Regions from separate parts of the Sporosarcina beigongshangi genome, predicted to be linked through region 3. Evidence: riboswitches for the same ligand, from Rfam matches in the RefSeq annotation. Region 3 holds a riboswitch; each other region holds the start of a gene.
The links. Region 3 has a riboswitch for cobalamin ahead of R2B77_RS16425 (ABC transporter substrate-binding protein). Riboswitches for the same ligand answer to the same signal wherever they lie in the genome.
Positions count from the first base shown of each region.

Region 1: it holds a riboswitch for cobalamin, as region 3 does, so the genes downstream of both, R2B77_RS05435 (ribonucleoside-diphosphate reductase subunit alpha) here and R2B77_RS16425 (ABC transporter substrate-binding protein) in region 3, are expected to answer to the same signal.
Region 2: it holds a riboswitch for cobalamin, as region 3 does, so the genes downstream of both, R2B77_RS05375 (ribonucleotide reductase N-terminal alpha domain-containing protein) here and R2B77_RS16425 (ABC transporter substrate-binding protein) in region 3, are expected to answer to the same signal.

Region 1 covers NZ_JAWLIR010000006.1:197,649-201,936, reverse strand. Annotated here, with positions in the region: gene R2B77_RS05440 (flavodoxin) at 1-40, opposite strand, end outside; gene R2B77_RS05435 (ribonucleoside-diphosphate reductase subunit alpha) at 25-2,247, opposite strand; cobalamin riboswitch at 2,415-2,596, opposite strand; gene R2B77_RS05430 (hypothetical protein) at 3,007-3,195, opposite strand; gene R2B77_RS05425 (MBL fold metallo-hydrolase) at 3,345-4,202, opposite strand.
Region 2 covers NZ_JAWLIR010000006.1:185,116-189,403, reverse strand. Annotated here, with positions in the region: gene R2B77_RS05390 (betaine/proline/choline family ABC transporter ATP-binding protein) at 1-640, shown strand, start outside; gene R2B77_RS05385 (ABC transporter permease) at 637-1,290, shown strand; gene R2B77_RS05380 (glycine betaine ABC transporter substrate-binding protein) at 1,263-2,180, shown strand; cobalamin riboswitch at 2,351-2,532, shown strand; gene R2B77_RS05375 (ribonucleotide reductase N-terminal alpha domain-containing protein) at 2,746-4,288, shown strand, end outside.
Region 3 covers NZ_JAWLIR010000052.1:6,872-11,159, reverse strand. Annotated here, with positions in the region: gene R2B77_RS16435 (ABC transporter ATP-binding protein) at 1-189, opposite strand, end outside; gene R2B77_RS16430 (FecCD family ABC transporter permease) at 186-1,256, opposite strand; gene R2B77_RS16425 (ABC transporter substrate-binding protein) at 1,219-2,223, opposite strand; cobalamin riboswitch at 2,399-2,603, opposite strand; gene R2B77_RS16420 (DNA topoisomerase III) at 2,770-4,288, opposite strand, start outside.

The DNA.
Region 1 (4,288 bases), on a different contig from region 3:
TCCCACTCCAAGAAGCGTAGGCAATTAGGAATGACACCATTCGCACTCTTCGATATCTGTCGCGGTTGACCGCGTGTAGTATGTTGTTTTCATACCAGACTTCCATGCTTGCACGTGAAGGTCGAGAAGCACTGAAGCACGAATCGAGTTCGGTACATACAGGTTGAATGAAATCGATTGGTCAATATGGCGCTGTCTTGCTGCATTTTGTTTAATCGACCAACGTTGATCGACAATATAGGCTGAGCGGCGATAGACGTCATAGGTATTGTGATTAAGATCAGGCGCGACGACAGGCAATTTATAGTCTTTCTTTTCTTCATGATAGAACGGCTTAAAGATTGGATCGATGGACGCCGTTGACCCTGCAATAACAGACGTCGAGCTATTCGGTGCAACTGCCATTAAATAGCCGTTACGCACACCATTCGTTGCCACATCGATACGCAGTTCACGCCATTCCTTCGAATCATAGCCCTTGTTTTCGAAATAAAATCCGGATTGCCAATCAGAGCCTTCAAATAAAGGATAAGCCCCTTTTTCCTTTGCCAGTTCCGCAGAAGCTTTGATTGTTAGAAAAGCGATTTTTTCATATAGTTTATCGGCGTAATCCACCGCTTCGTCAGATTCCCATTGAATGTTTTGTAGTGCCAGCAAATGATGCCAGCCGAATGTTCCGAGACCGATTCCACGATAACGAGAATTTGTCCGCTGTGCTTGAACGACAGGAATTTTATTCAAGTCAATCACATTATCGAGCATCCGCACTTGGATTGCGATAAGTCTTTCCAAAACGCTTGCCGGAACAGCTTTTCCTAGGTTGATAGATGATAAGTTACACACGACGAAATCACCAGGCTTAGAACGTGTCACGACGACATCATCTTCTAATGTGACCGATTCAAATTTCGTTGCGCTCATGTTTTGCATGATTTCTGAACACAAGTTTGAAGAATAAATCATTCCTTCATGCTTGTTTGCATTGGCACGATTGACTTCATCGCGGTAGAACATGAACGGCACGCCTGTTTCGAGCTGGCTACGCATAATGCGTTTCATCAGATCGATAGCAGGAACGGTTTCTCTGCTTAGCGTTGGATGGTTGACACATTCCTCGTACTTCTCTCGGAAAGAACCTGTCCCTTTTGTTTCATCATAAAAGTCCTCAAGAGAGTAGCCCATAATTGTACGCACTTCATGCGGATCAAATAAATTCCAATCACCACGTGCTTCGACTTGTTCCATATAAACATCCGGCAGGCAAACACCTGTAAAAATATCGTGCGCACGCAGACGGTCGTCTCCATTATTTAATTTCAAATCAAGGAATGTGAAAATATCTTTATGCCAAACATCAAGATAAACAGCAATAGCACCTTGACGTTGACCAAGCTGATCAACACTTACTGCCGTATTATTTAGCTGCTTGATCCACGGGAGGACACCACTCGACGCCCCCTTGAATCCTCGAATAGAGGCACCGCGGCTTCGTACTTTCCCCATGTAAACGCCAATACCGCCACCATATTTCGACAAGTTCGCAACATCGGTATTACTGTCGTAAATACCTTGCAAAGAATCGTCGACTGTGTCGATAAAGCAGCTCGATAGCTGACCATGCGGTTTCCCAGCGTTCGACAATGTTGGTGTTGCCACTGTCATGTATAAGTTACTCATTGCCCAGTATGATTCCGCCACTTTATCCAGACGATTTTCAGTCTCATCCTGCATCAGCGTCATTGCAATGATTAGCCAACGCTCCTGTGGAAGTTCAACTGATTGGTTATTGTAATCAACCGCAACATAGCGGTCCATTAGTGTTTTTAATCCGATATATGTGAATAGCTTGTCCCGCTCTGGTTCAATCAAATGACCCAGATGTTCAAGATCTTTTTGAGAATATTTTTCTGTTAGTACAGGCGTGTAAAGTCCTTGCTTAACAAGACTGACAACATTACTAGCGAAGTCTGTATAGACTTTCGCACCACGCAGCTGCTCCTGACGAGCGTACACATCATGAAGGTGGATACGCGCTGCAACAAATGTCCAATAGGTCGCTGCCTCATCCAAATTACTCAATGATTCTAACGTCATTGCCTTCGCCCATTCGGACTCAGATCCCTCAGGATATTTCTGTTGCCAGCGTTCACCCGCAACAATAAGTGCTTCGATTTGCGCTACTCCAAATTCACTTTGTAATTCATCCAATAGTCGATCAGTGTTGGTTTTTGCCATTTTAATTGTCATCATGACCAGCTCCTTTTATGTATGTATTGTTATTTTTATTCAAAAATCGACAGCTCCACCAAATCGGTAGAGCTGTCGCTCATGGGTTTGTTGTTGAAAACAGAATAGCATTGTCAAAAAAACAGACGTAACCTATTCGTTTCCACCTCTTAACCCCCGAAGAAAGTGTCGCTTGGCGATGAAGGGCAGGTCTACTGGCTCACGCTTCGTTCTTCCTACCTTACCTTCCCATAGAATTCTCCACAGTGGCTTATACGGCGGTCGTCAGCGTTTACAGTTGCGGGGACAGCTCCATAATTACGGATTCCCTTTCAAACCGATGTCGGTACCTTTTCATCGCTCCATACTATATATAGTGCCTCGTTTTCTTTCTATACCCTAACATGTTGTGGTTCACACGTAAATAGGCAGAAAGTTCCCTCACTCACTAAACAGGTGCTTATCCACATATCCACAGTTAACTTTTCCACATTCTCACAACCGTCTTCATCGGCATTGTTCTAGACATCTTTAAAGTTATAAACAAAATTGCAAAAATCTAAAAAATTATCTTCATATTGTTTAGATTAGCTAGATTTTTTATTTCATTTTTCTACACTATAAAACACCAGCGTTGCTTCAGTGCAGCTTCTGGTGTTGCATCATGGAGATATACTTCTATCCGCCTCACGATAGAATGCGACAAGTTTCCCGGTTCTATTAATCCTTAGAAAACCTGTACCGCAAGCTACTACATTTTGCGGCACAGGTTTTGTTTAATTATTTTTTACGTTCGTTGTTTTTTTCGGGGTTCCTATCCCGAGTCTCAGTACGATCTGGAAGGTCATTAAAAAAGTCGTTTCCGAATTCGACGCTATCGATTTCCCGATCTCGATCTCGGGTTTCCCTATCTCGACGGTCCTGTTGATCCAATCGATTTTGTCGGTCCGGATTTCTGTCTTCCCTCATGTAAAAGCACTCCCTTTTCATAGTTAAGCGAATCTTATCAATCCACCTACAAGCAATAGGATTTCCTACACCTAGAAATATATCCTCATTTCTTCATTACCAACTTACACCATCATTGAATGCCTAAGGGAACGTCACGATCCAGCCAGTCATTCAGCACTTTTATCAACGTATTTTCCGTAATCAGGGACAGCGATGCGGTCAAACTCTTGCACAAGCCTTTGCAAACTGTCTCTTAACAGGTCACCAGCCATCGGTAACCCATGCCCCGTTATTGCAACAGCAGGTTTCAATGCTTCTAATTTCTCCACGGATTCCCGAGAAGCTTCCCAATCGGTCGTTAAATAACGCGGAGGTCCACTAATTTCCTGTTCTTGAGTTAATACCTTATAAAGGTATTCTTGCTTAACCGTTACAAAAGCGTCACCCACAATAAGGGCCTTATCCTTTTCCCTGAACAGTGAGACATGTCCGGGAGAATGTCCGGGTGTATGAATCCATCGAAATTCTGGTAGATAGGGGACAGTTCCATCTTTAGAAAGAGGATGTACATGATTTCCTAGTTGAATCGCCTCAATCGGAAAAATGGGCGACATTTTGGAAATCATCCCCCCTTCCACGCTGGAATCGGGTTTGGGATAACTCTTCTCGCCAGTCAGAAAAGGAAGTTCTAGTTCATGGGCATATACGGGTACGTCCCAGTGTTTCACTAATTCAATAATTGAACCTACATGATCAAAATGCCCATGAGTTAAAATAATGGCAGCTGGACGACTATTAGCGCCAAAACGTTTTTCAGTAATAGAGATGATTTTATCAGCTGAATAAGGCATACCCGTATCAATTAAAACAAATTCCCTTTCACCTGGATGCCCGACTAATACAATGTTCACGATTTGTACGGTATAGCTGTATAAATCCGGAAGAACCTCCGTCCCGTTTCCACTTTCTACTGATGTTGCAGGGATGAATTTATAATCCTCTCCGTAAGATAAATTGTTATCCAAAATTCTTCCTCCTTCATGACCTAGATCCTCATTAGCTTATTACGAGACCTACTTTTTATACCACTTGCTAAAGATTGAATTACCAC
Region 2 (4,288 bases), on a different contig from region 3:
CAGCGCATTAGATCCACTAACACGCGATCAACTGCAAGCAGAAGTAAGTGCATTGCACAAAAAGTTGAATAAGACATTTGTTTTCGTGACACATGATATGGACGAAGCGTTAAAAATGGGCGATCGTATTGCTATTATGAAAGACGGTAAGCTTCTACAGTTGGACACTCCAGAGAAATTACTACATGAACCAGCCCACGGCTTTGTAGAGGAGTTCATTGGGAAACATCGAATTACCCAAAATCCTGAACTCATGCCAGTTACCGAAATTATGTCGGAATCGGTCGTTACCTCTCTTCCTCAACGCTCTCCGGAAAAAGCACTTTCTCTTATCCGGCAGCGCAAAATTACAAGCCTTATTGTGGTCGATGATGACAATAAATTACTCGGAATTGTTTCCGCGTATGATTTGATTAAAAAACTAGATACTATTCAAGCGATTGATGAAATTATGGGGTCACGGGAGCCGTTCTTACACGAGGAAGCTACCGCTAAAGACGCTATTATTATGATGGATAACGCACCTTTAGGTATTATTCCAATCGTTGATAAACATCAAAAAATATTAGGTGTCGTGACACGAGGTTCACTGCTATCCGCTATGTCCAGCCAGTGGACAGAAACGGAGGAAAGCCAATGAATAACTTAACAATTTGGGAACAACTCGCTCAACAATCACAAATGAGATGGAAAGAAGTGCTTGAAGCAACTTCCGTCCATATTCAACTTGTATTTTTCTCGATGCTCATTGCCATCGCTCTTGGGATTACGCTCGGTATTTTGATTACTCGTGTTCCAAAACTCACAACAGTCGTACTTGGCGGTGCTGGTGTCATGCAGACGATTCCAAGTCTTGCCTTGCTCGGTTTCATGATCCCGATTTTTGGGATTGGTGTGAAAACGGCAATCGCGGCACTATTTCTGTACTCCTTGTTGCCAATAATTCGCAACACGTACGCCGGTATTAAAGACGTCGACAAAGCGACGACTGAAGCGGCGAAAGGAATGGGCATGACAAGTATGCAAATTCTATTTAAAGTGGAACTGCCATTAGCCCTTCCTGTCATTATGGCTGGTATTCGAACTGCCGCGGTCATTAACGTCGGGACAGCAACACTGGCAGCATTTATTGGCGCAGGTGGACTTGGAGATTTCATTTTCCTAGGTATTACACGTGGCATTGATGGTTTGATTTTACTTGGCGCAATTCCAGCTGCACTTCTTGCGATTGTACTTGAAACCCTCTTCGGTGCAATTGAAAAATGGACAACGCCGGAAGGATTGAAGTAAGTATGAAAAATAAATTCATCGTATTGATGCTGACACTACTTGTAGCCAGCATGCTGTCAGGCTGTATTTTCATCGAAAAAGATTCACTAACACTAGGCTCTCGAAACAATACAGAAAGCATTATTTTGTCCCATGTTATGGGGCAATTAATTGAACATAAAACAGATATTGAAGTCGTTTACAAAGAAAATCTCGGCGGCTCGAACGTCGTCTGGAATGCTATGTTGAATGGTCTCATCGATGTCATACCCGATTATACCGGGACAATTGTCGTCAACTATTACCATGAAGATCCTGGCACGGCCGAGGAGACACTCGCGACTACGAAACGACTTGTCAATGAAGATGGCATTATCGCCTTCGACACATTTGGCTTCAATAATACGTACACATTAGCGTTAGATGAATCAAAAGCCGAAGAACTTGGCGTCAAGACGTTCAGCGACTTCGCCAAAGTTTCCGAAGACTTCATACTCGGTGCTGTCTTTGAATTTATTGACCGACCAGACGGCTTGCCCGGCTTTCAGAATGAATATGGCTTGAAATTTAAAGACGTCAAAGGAATGGACCATGGTATTATGTACCGTTCCATCGGCGCCAAAGAAGTCGACGTCATCAACTCCTACACAACAGACGGTCAGTTACAGGATTACGACTTGCGCGTATTGGAGGACGATAAATCCTACTTCCCGCCCTACCATGCACTGCCGCTTGTACGAAAAGAAACACTTAAAGAGTACCCTGAAATTGAAGAGGTACTCAAGCAGCTAGCAGGCATGATCGACGAAGAAGCGATGCAGAAAATGAACGCTAAAGTTGATAATGAAGGCATGATGGTTGAAAAAGTGGCACAGGAATTTTTGATCGAGTCAGGGTTAATTGAAGAATGACGAAATGCGGAGCCGCACCTCTTGTTGAAGGGGTGCGGTTTTTTCACAGCGGTACGGGCGTTATGACCGGCATGAGCCACCTTATGACCGCCTTGCAAAATTGCCCCTTCCTCCTTTACGTTTTGCCGGCTACATGGTAGTGTTAAGTTAGCAAATTGTACACACTATATAGTTATTGAACGATGAATGGGTACCGATATCGGTTTAAAAGGGAATCCGGAAAATCCGGAGCTGTCCCCGCAACTGTTAGCGCTGACGACCGCCAAAGAAGCCACTGTGGAAATATCCATGGGAAGGCTGGCCGGAAGAATGAAGCGCAAGCCAGAAGACCTGCCCTCCATCGTCAAGCGACACTTTCTTCGGGGGTTGAGAGGTGGAAGCGAGCAGGTTCCCGCCATCAATCTGTCGTTCTGCGACTATCTTAAATGATGTGGACGGCCCTCTTCTGTTTCCAACGAATGATCCATGAGCAATAGCTCTACCGAAAAGGTAGAACTATTGCTTTTTTGTTTTGAAGAGCGAATTCAGCTTGATTCTGAACAACAATCATGGAAGGAGACAAAAAATGTCTAGCCAAACAAAACAGCAAGATTTATTAACTGAATTATCCATGGATTTTGGGACGAAGGCAGTAGCCTCTTTATTGGAAGAAAGTACATTATGGATCAAAAAATTCCCTAACGGCAGCCACGCAGATTGGTCGAAATCAATGATTTCGCACGCTCTTAGCCAATTGAGTGAGCACGAACCACACTGGACCTTTATCGCAACACGAATTCATCTTCATGACCTCTATACTAGACAGCGTGACTCGAACATTTACACGGATTTTGCGACACATATTACTCGGCTGGTAGCACTTGGTTCGTATGACCCGATTTTAGTTGAACGTTATTCACAAGAAGAGCTTCGGTTTATTGGGAATTTGATCGCCCCGGAACGCGACAAACTATTCAGTTACAGTGCCTTGCAAATGATGATGAGTAACTATATTACTAAGGATACGGACAATGAACCTGTTGAACTTCCTCAAGAACGATGGCTCATCATCGCAATGATTCTGATGCAAAATGAGACAGAGCAACGGCTTGAAAAAATAGCAGAGGCCTATTGGGCAATGAGTCATCTATATATGACTGCCGAATTACCGAGCTTGCTGAACGCTGGAAAACTTCAAAAACAGGGTGACAACAAGCAAACAACATTTACTAGTTACCTAGATGTCCACCACATTGATATTTTCAAGTTTCTTGATGGTACGACAGGTGACAGAGTTATCTATATCCCCGACTTATTTATGGAACAAGTTGAATCCCGTGGCAATTGGTATTTGTTCGACCCATATGAGGTGCGGGCGGTTATGGGGTATTCCCTTGAGGATTTTTATGATGAACAGAAGGGGGGAGGCTCATTCCGTGAAAAATACATGGCGTGTGTGAAACATCCCAAACTTAGCAAAAAGACCATTTTCGCTATTGACCTTATGAAGCAAATCATGCATAACCAACTGACAACAGGCTTTCCACATATGTATTATAAGGATGAAGTCCAGCGGAAAAAAGTAAATAAACATGTAGATAAATCTGAAGTCAGGATTGTCGCTACACAACCAACTCAGCTTACCCATTCGTCCATCAACCTTGGCCGCGCGGTGCCTGCTGGTGTATTGGAGCGTCTCATCACAATTCAAGTGCGTATGCTCGACAATGCCATTGACCTAAACATTCATTCAACACCAGAAGATATTCATTTTCGTGGTCTACAACTCGGCACAACGGGCTGGCACCACTTACTTGCTTTATCTAAAATCCGTTGGGAATCAACAGAGGCAGTAGCATTCGCCGATAAATTATATGAGAACATCGCCTATTTAACGATAGCTGCTTCGATGACGCTTGCTAAAGAAAAAGGAGCTTATCCACTATTCAAAGAATCAGACTGGCATAACGGAGCGTATTTTGAAAAGAGGGGATACCATTCAAAAACGTGGCAATCACTTCGGACAGATGTTGCGTTAAACGGGGTGCGGAACGGCTCTATGACAGCAGTAGCATCCCATTCATCGACAGCGCCCCTAGCAGCTACTACCATCGGCGTTGAACCTATCA
Region 3 (4,288 bases):
TTTTCCATCAATGAGAATATCACCTGAAATGGCGGGCAATTGCCCTGTAATTAATTTAAAAAGGGTCGTTTTTCCACTACCGTTCGGACCAAGTAATGCAAAAAACTCTCCCTTTTTAATATCTAAGCTAATGTCTTTAACAATTGGCTTCTTCCCATAGCCACCTGCAAGTCGATTCACTTTAATCATCCTCGTTCACCTCTTCCGATTCTTTCCCTAATGAGCAGGAAAGCAAAAACAGGTGCGCCAATCAATGCGGTAATAACACCTATCGGCAATTCCTTCGGCGCGATGATTATCCTGGCCAACAAATCTGCCAATATAAGAAATGAGCCGCCGAACAACATCGACAATGGCAGTAGATGTCGATGATTCGGCCCTGTCAGTAAACGAACAAGATGGGGGATCACAAGACCGACGAACCCGATTGAACCGGACACGGCTACCGCTGCCCCTGTCAATAGTGAAGCGCCAATCAAAATCATGATTTTTCCTCTTTTAACATTGACACCAATGTGATCTGCCGCTTCCTCTCCAAGCGCGAGCGCATTCAACTCACGATAATGCATGAGTAAAATAATTGTCCCAATAATCATAAATGGCACAACGAGCTGAACGTGGCTCCACCCTCTCATTCCTACACTACCGTAAAGCCAATACATAATTTGCGTCATGGAATCCTGATCGCCCAAAGAAATGAGCAGTGATGTAATTGCACCGATAAATGAACCTACGATAATCCCAGCCAAAACAATCGTTTCAATTGCAAGGCTCCTGCTACTCAAACGAACTAAGCCAAAAACAATCATAAGGGTAACGAATCCACTAATGATCGCGACAACTGGTAATGTAAAGCTCCCAAGCCCAATAATCGTGAATTGGAAAAAAAGCACAAATACCGCCCCTAGTGCAGCACCTGATGAAACACCAATTGTATACGGATCTGCTAACGGGTTGCGTAAAAGCCCTTGAAATGCGGCACCCGCTAACGAAAGCGAGGCACCGACACAAAGAGCAAGTAAAACCCGTGGCAGGCGAATATTCCAAATAATCAACTCTTCATTACGCGGAATATTTTCAAGCCAACCAAGGCCAAATGATTTTTCCAGCACAATATGCAAAATAGTCATGATCGGAAACTGTACGCTACTAACGAATAGAGCAAGTAACAGCGTGCCAAGCACAAATCCAATACTTAGTAAGTATAGCCAGCCAATCTTACTCCCCAAAAACTTCCGGATAAATGATTTTTGCAAGCGACTCTACTCCTTCAATCAAACGAGGTCCAGGACGAGTAACCATATCACTATCTACATCGAATACTTGTTCATTTTTTAGCGCAGTTACTTCTGCCCAACCATCGCGTGATAAAACCTGTTCAGCCGGATTGTCTATATAATAACCATATGTCGTAATAATGACGTCTGGGTTCAATTGAACAATTTCTTCTTCTGTCATCTTCACCCAGCCGTCTTGCTCTTCAGCGGCATTTGTTGCGTTAATCGCTTCTAACATTTCATGCATGAATGTATTTTTTCCTGTCGTGAAAATGTCTGGAGCAGGGGAAACTTCCACCCATACTTTCTTTTTATCTGTAATGCCTTTTGCTTTTTCTTCAACAGCTACACGACGGTCTTTCATGTCGTCAATGATTTCATCTGCTTTTTCAGATGTACCTGTCGCCTGCGCAATCATATCCATCGTTTTATAAACATCATCAAAAGTAGTAGCACTACCTGTCACAACGACTGTAATTCCTGCGTCTTCAAATTGCTGCAGAATATTGCCGTGTGTATCGTGGTGGTATGTCGTAACAAAAATGATATCAGGTAGCAGACTTAGAATTAACTCTGCATCCATATCTTGCGCTCCCACTTTTTGCACGCTTAACGCTTCGGCAGGATAATTACAATAATCAGACACACCAATCAGACGATCACCTACACCGAGTGCATATAAAATCTCTGTATTACTCGCTTGAACCGACACCATCGTTTGTGGTTCGCTATCAAGTGTCACTTCACGGCCAGCATCATCCGTAAAGGTGACAGGAAACGCTTCGGTTTCGACAATCTCTTCAACTACTTCAATTGGTTCTTCTTCTATTTTATCATCTTTCGCTGCACCATCCGTACTGTTGTCCGTGCCACATGCTGCCAAAATAACGAGCATAAAAACAAACACAAAACTTAATAAACCCCATCTTTGAAATAAATCCCTCATTACAATCTCTCCTTTTTTTGACATCAAAAAAACGCTCTTCTTTAAAAGAAGGCGCACATAGAAAGGTAATATCAACGATTCTTTTACTAAACAAAAAGAGTCATTTGGAAAACTTCATCTAGAAGCCATACCAAAATAAGATGATAAAACACTTTAAACGTCCCTTCCTCGAGGAAGCTTAAAATCAAAATAGGCAGGTCTCCTGACTTACGTCTTACCGGCAAACTAACTCCTTCCCATGCATGGATGCACAGTGGATTTCCTTTAGTCGCCTTAAACGCTTACAGTGACGGGATCGTGTTGGATTTACACCAACTTCCCTCTTCGTTTTAAACAGTTACTTCTCAACTATTCAAAAAACCTATTTCTCAATTATTCTTTTTTTAATGTTATGTATTCCGTAACAAGTATATAGAAGATTCAGCAGTAAGTAAACTACGTTTCAAAAGTATTCATACACATAGCTCATCGTTTTTCATTTAAAAAAGGTGTTCTCTAGTCGATTTACAACTGAAAGAACACCCATTTTATCATTCCTAACGCTATTTATTTTTCAAATAGTTTTTTCAGTGCATCTGCCATTGCTGTATTCTCTGGCTCTTCTTGCTTGTTCATGTATTTCTGAACATCAAGTTTATCAGCTTTTTTACCACCTGAGTTTGCACGACGTTTTTCGAATACTGACAGTTTCTCACGATGACCGCATTTACAAACGAAAATCCGACCGTCACCTTCTCCACGCAATTCTAATTTCTTCTTACAAACGGGACATCTTGCGTTCGTTAGCGTAGAGACATTTTTTCGGTGTCCGCACTCCCGGTCCTGACAAACTAGCATCTTACCACGCTTGCCGTTCACTTCTAGTAAGAGCTTTCCGCAATCTGGACATGTTTTCCCTGTCACATTATCGTGTTTAAACTTTTTGTCATCCGTTTTAATTTCCGTTACAGTACGTTTCGAAAAGGCGATCATATCTTTCATGAAGGCTGCTTTTTTCATCTGACCGCTGGCGATTTTCGTCAGCCCTTGCTCCCATTCTGCCGTCAATGCCGGTGATTTCAAATCTTCCGGAACAAGCTCAAGTAACTGGCGACCTTTTGACGTCGTGTAAATATCATTACCCTTCTTCTCCATCACGAAAGAGTTGAATAACCGCTCAATTACATCCGCACGTGTTGCAACGGTTCCGAGTCCACCCGTTTCACCGATAGTTTTAATCAGGTCCTTGGATTCACCTTGCATGAACTGAGCAGGATTTTCCATCGCAGCGAGCAGTGTTCCTTCATTAAAACGGGCAGGTGGCTTCGTTTTACCATCTGTCATAACGATGGCACGAATACTTACCTCATCTCCCTTTTTAAATGCAGGGAGTGTATCTGTATCCATTTCTTCCTCATCCGTCGAATAAACCTTTTTCCAACCTTCTTCTGTAATCGTACGGCCCTTCGCCTTGAACATTTCTCCGCCAACTACAAATTCCGCTGTCACCTGGTCATAACGGAACGAACCAAAGAAGACAGCCAAGAATCGTTTAACGATTAAATCATATAGACGTTGTTCTTTATCAGACAAACTTTGAAGGATTGGTGTTTCCTCTGTCGGAATAATCGCATGGTGATCTGATACACGTTTGTCGTCGATAACACCCCTCTGTGGTTTGACGACTCCTGAACGCAGCAGCGTGTTGACTGCTTTGCGATAAGGTCCAATATCTACAGCCTTAATGCGCTCTTTCAGTGTGCTTTCCATATCCGAAGTCAAATGCTTCGAATCTGTCCGTGGATATGTCACCGCTTTATGGCGCTCATATAAGTTTTGCAACGTCGACAACGTCTCTTTTGCTGACCATGACCAACGACGATGTGCCTCTTTTTGTAGCTCCGTTAAATCAAATAAAGACGGTGCAGGCTGAGACTTTGGTGTTGTTTTTACATCTATCACCTTTCCTACCTGAATCCCATCCAGCTTGCCCATCAACTTCTCAACCATTTCTTTATCGAACGACTGCGTTTGGCCTGCTTTATCATGCCAGGTAAATTTCGCGGTTTCCGTAAGTGCTTGCATA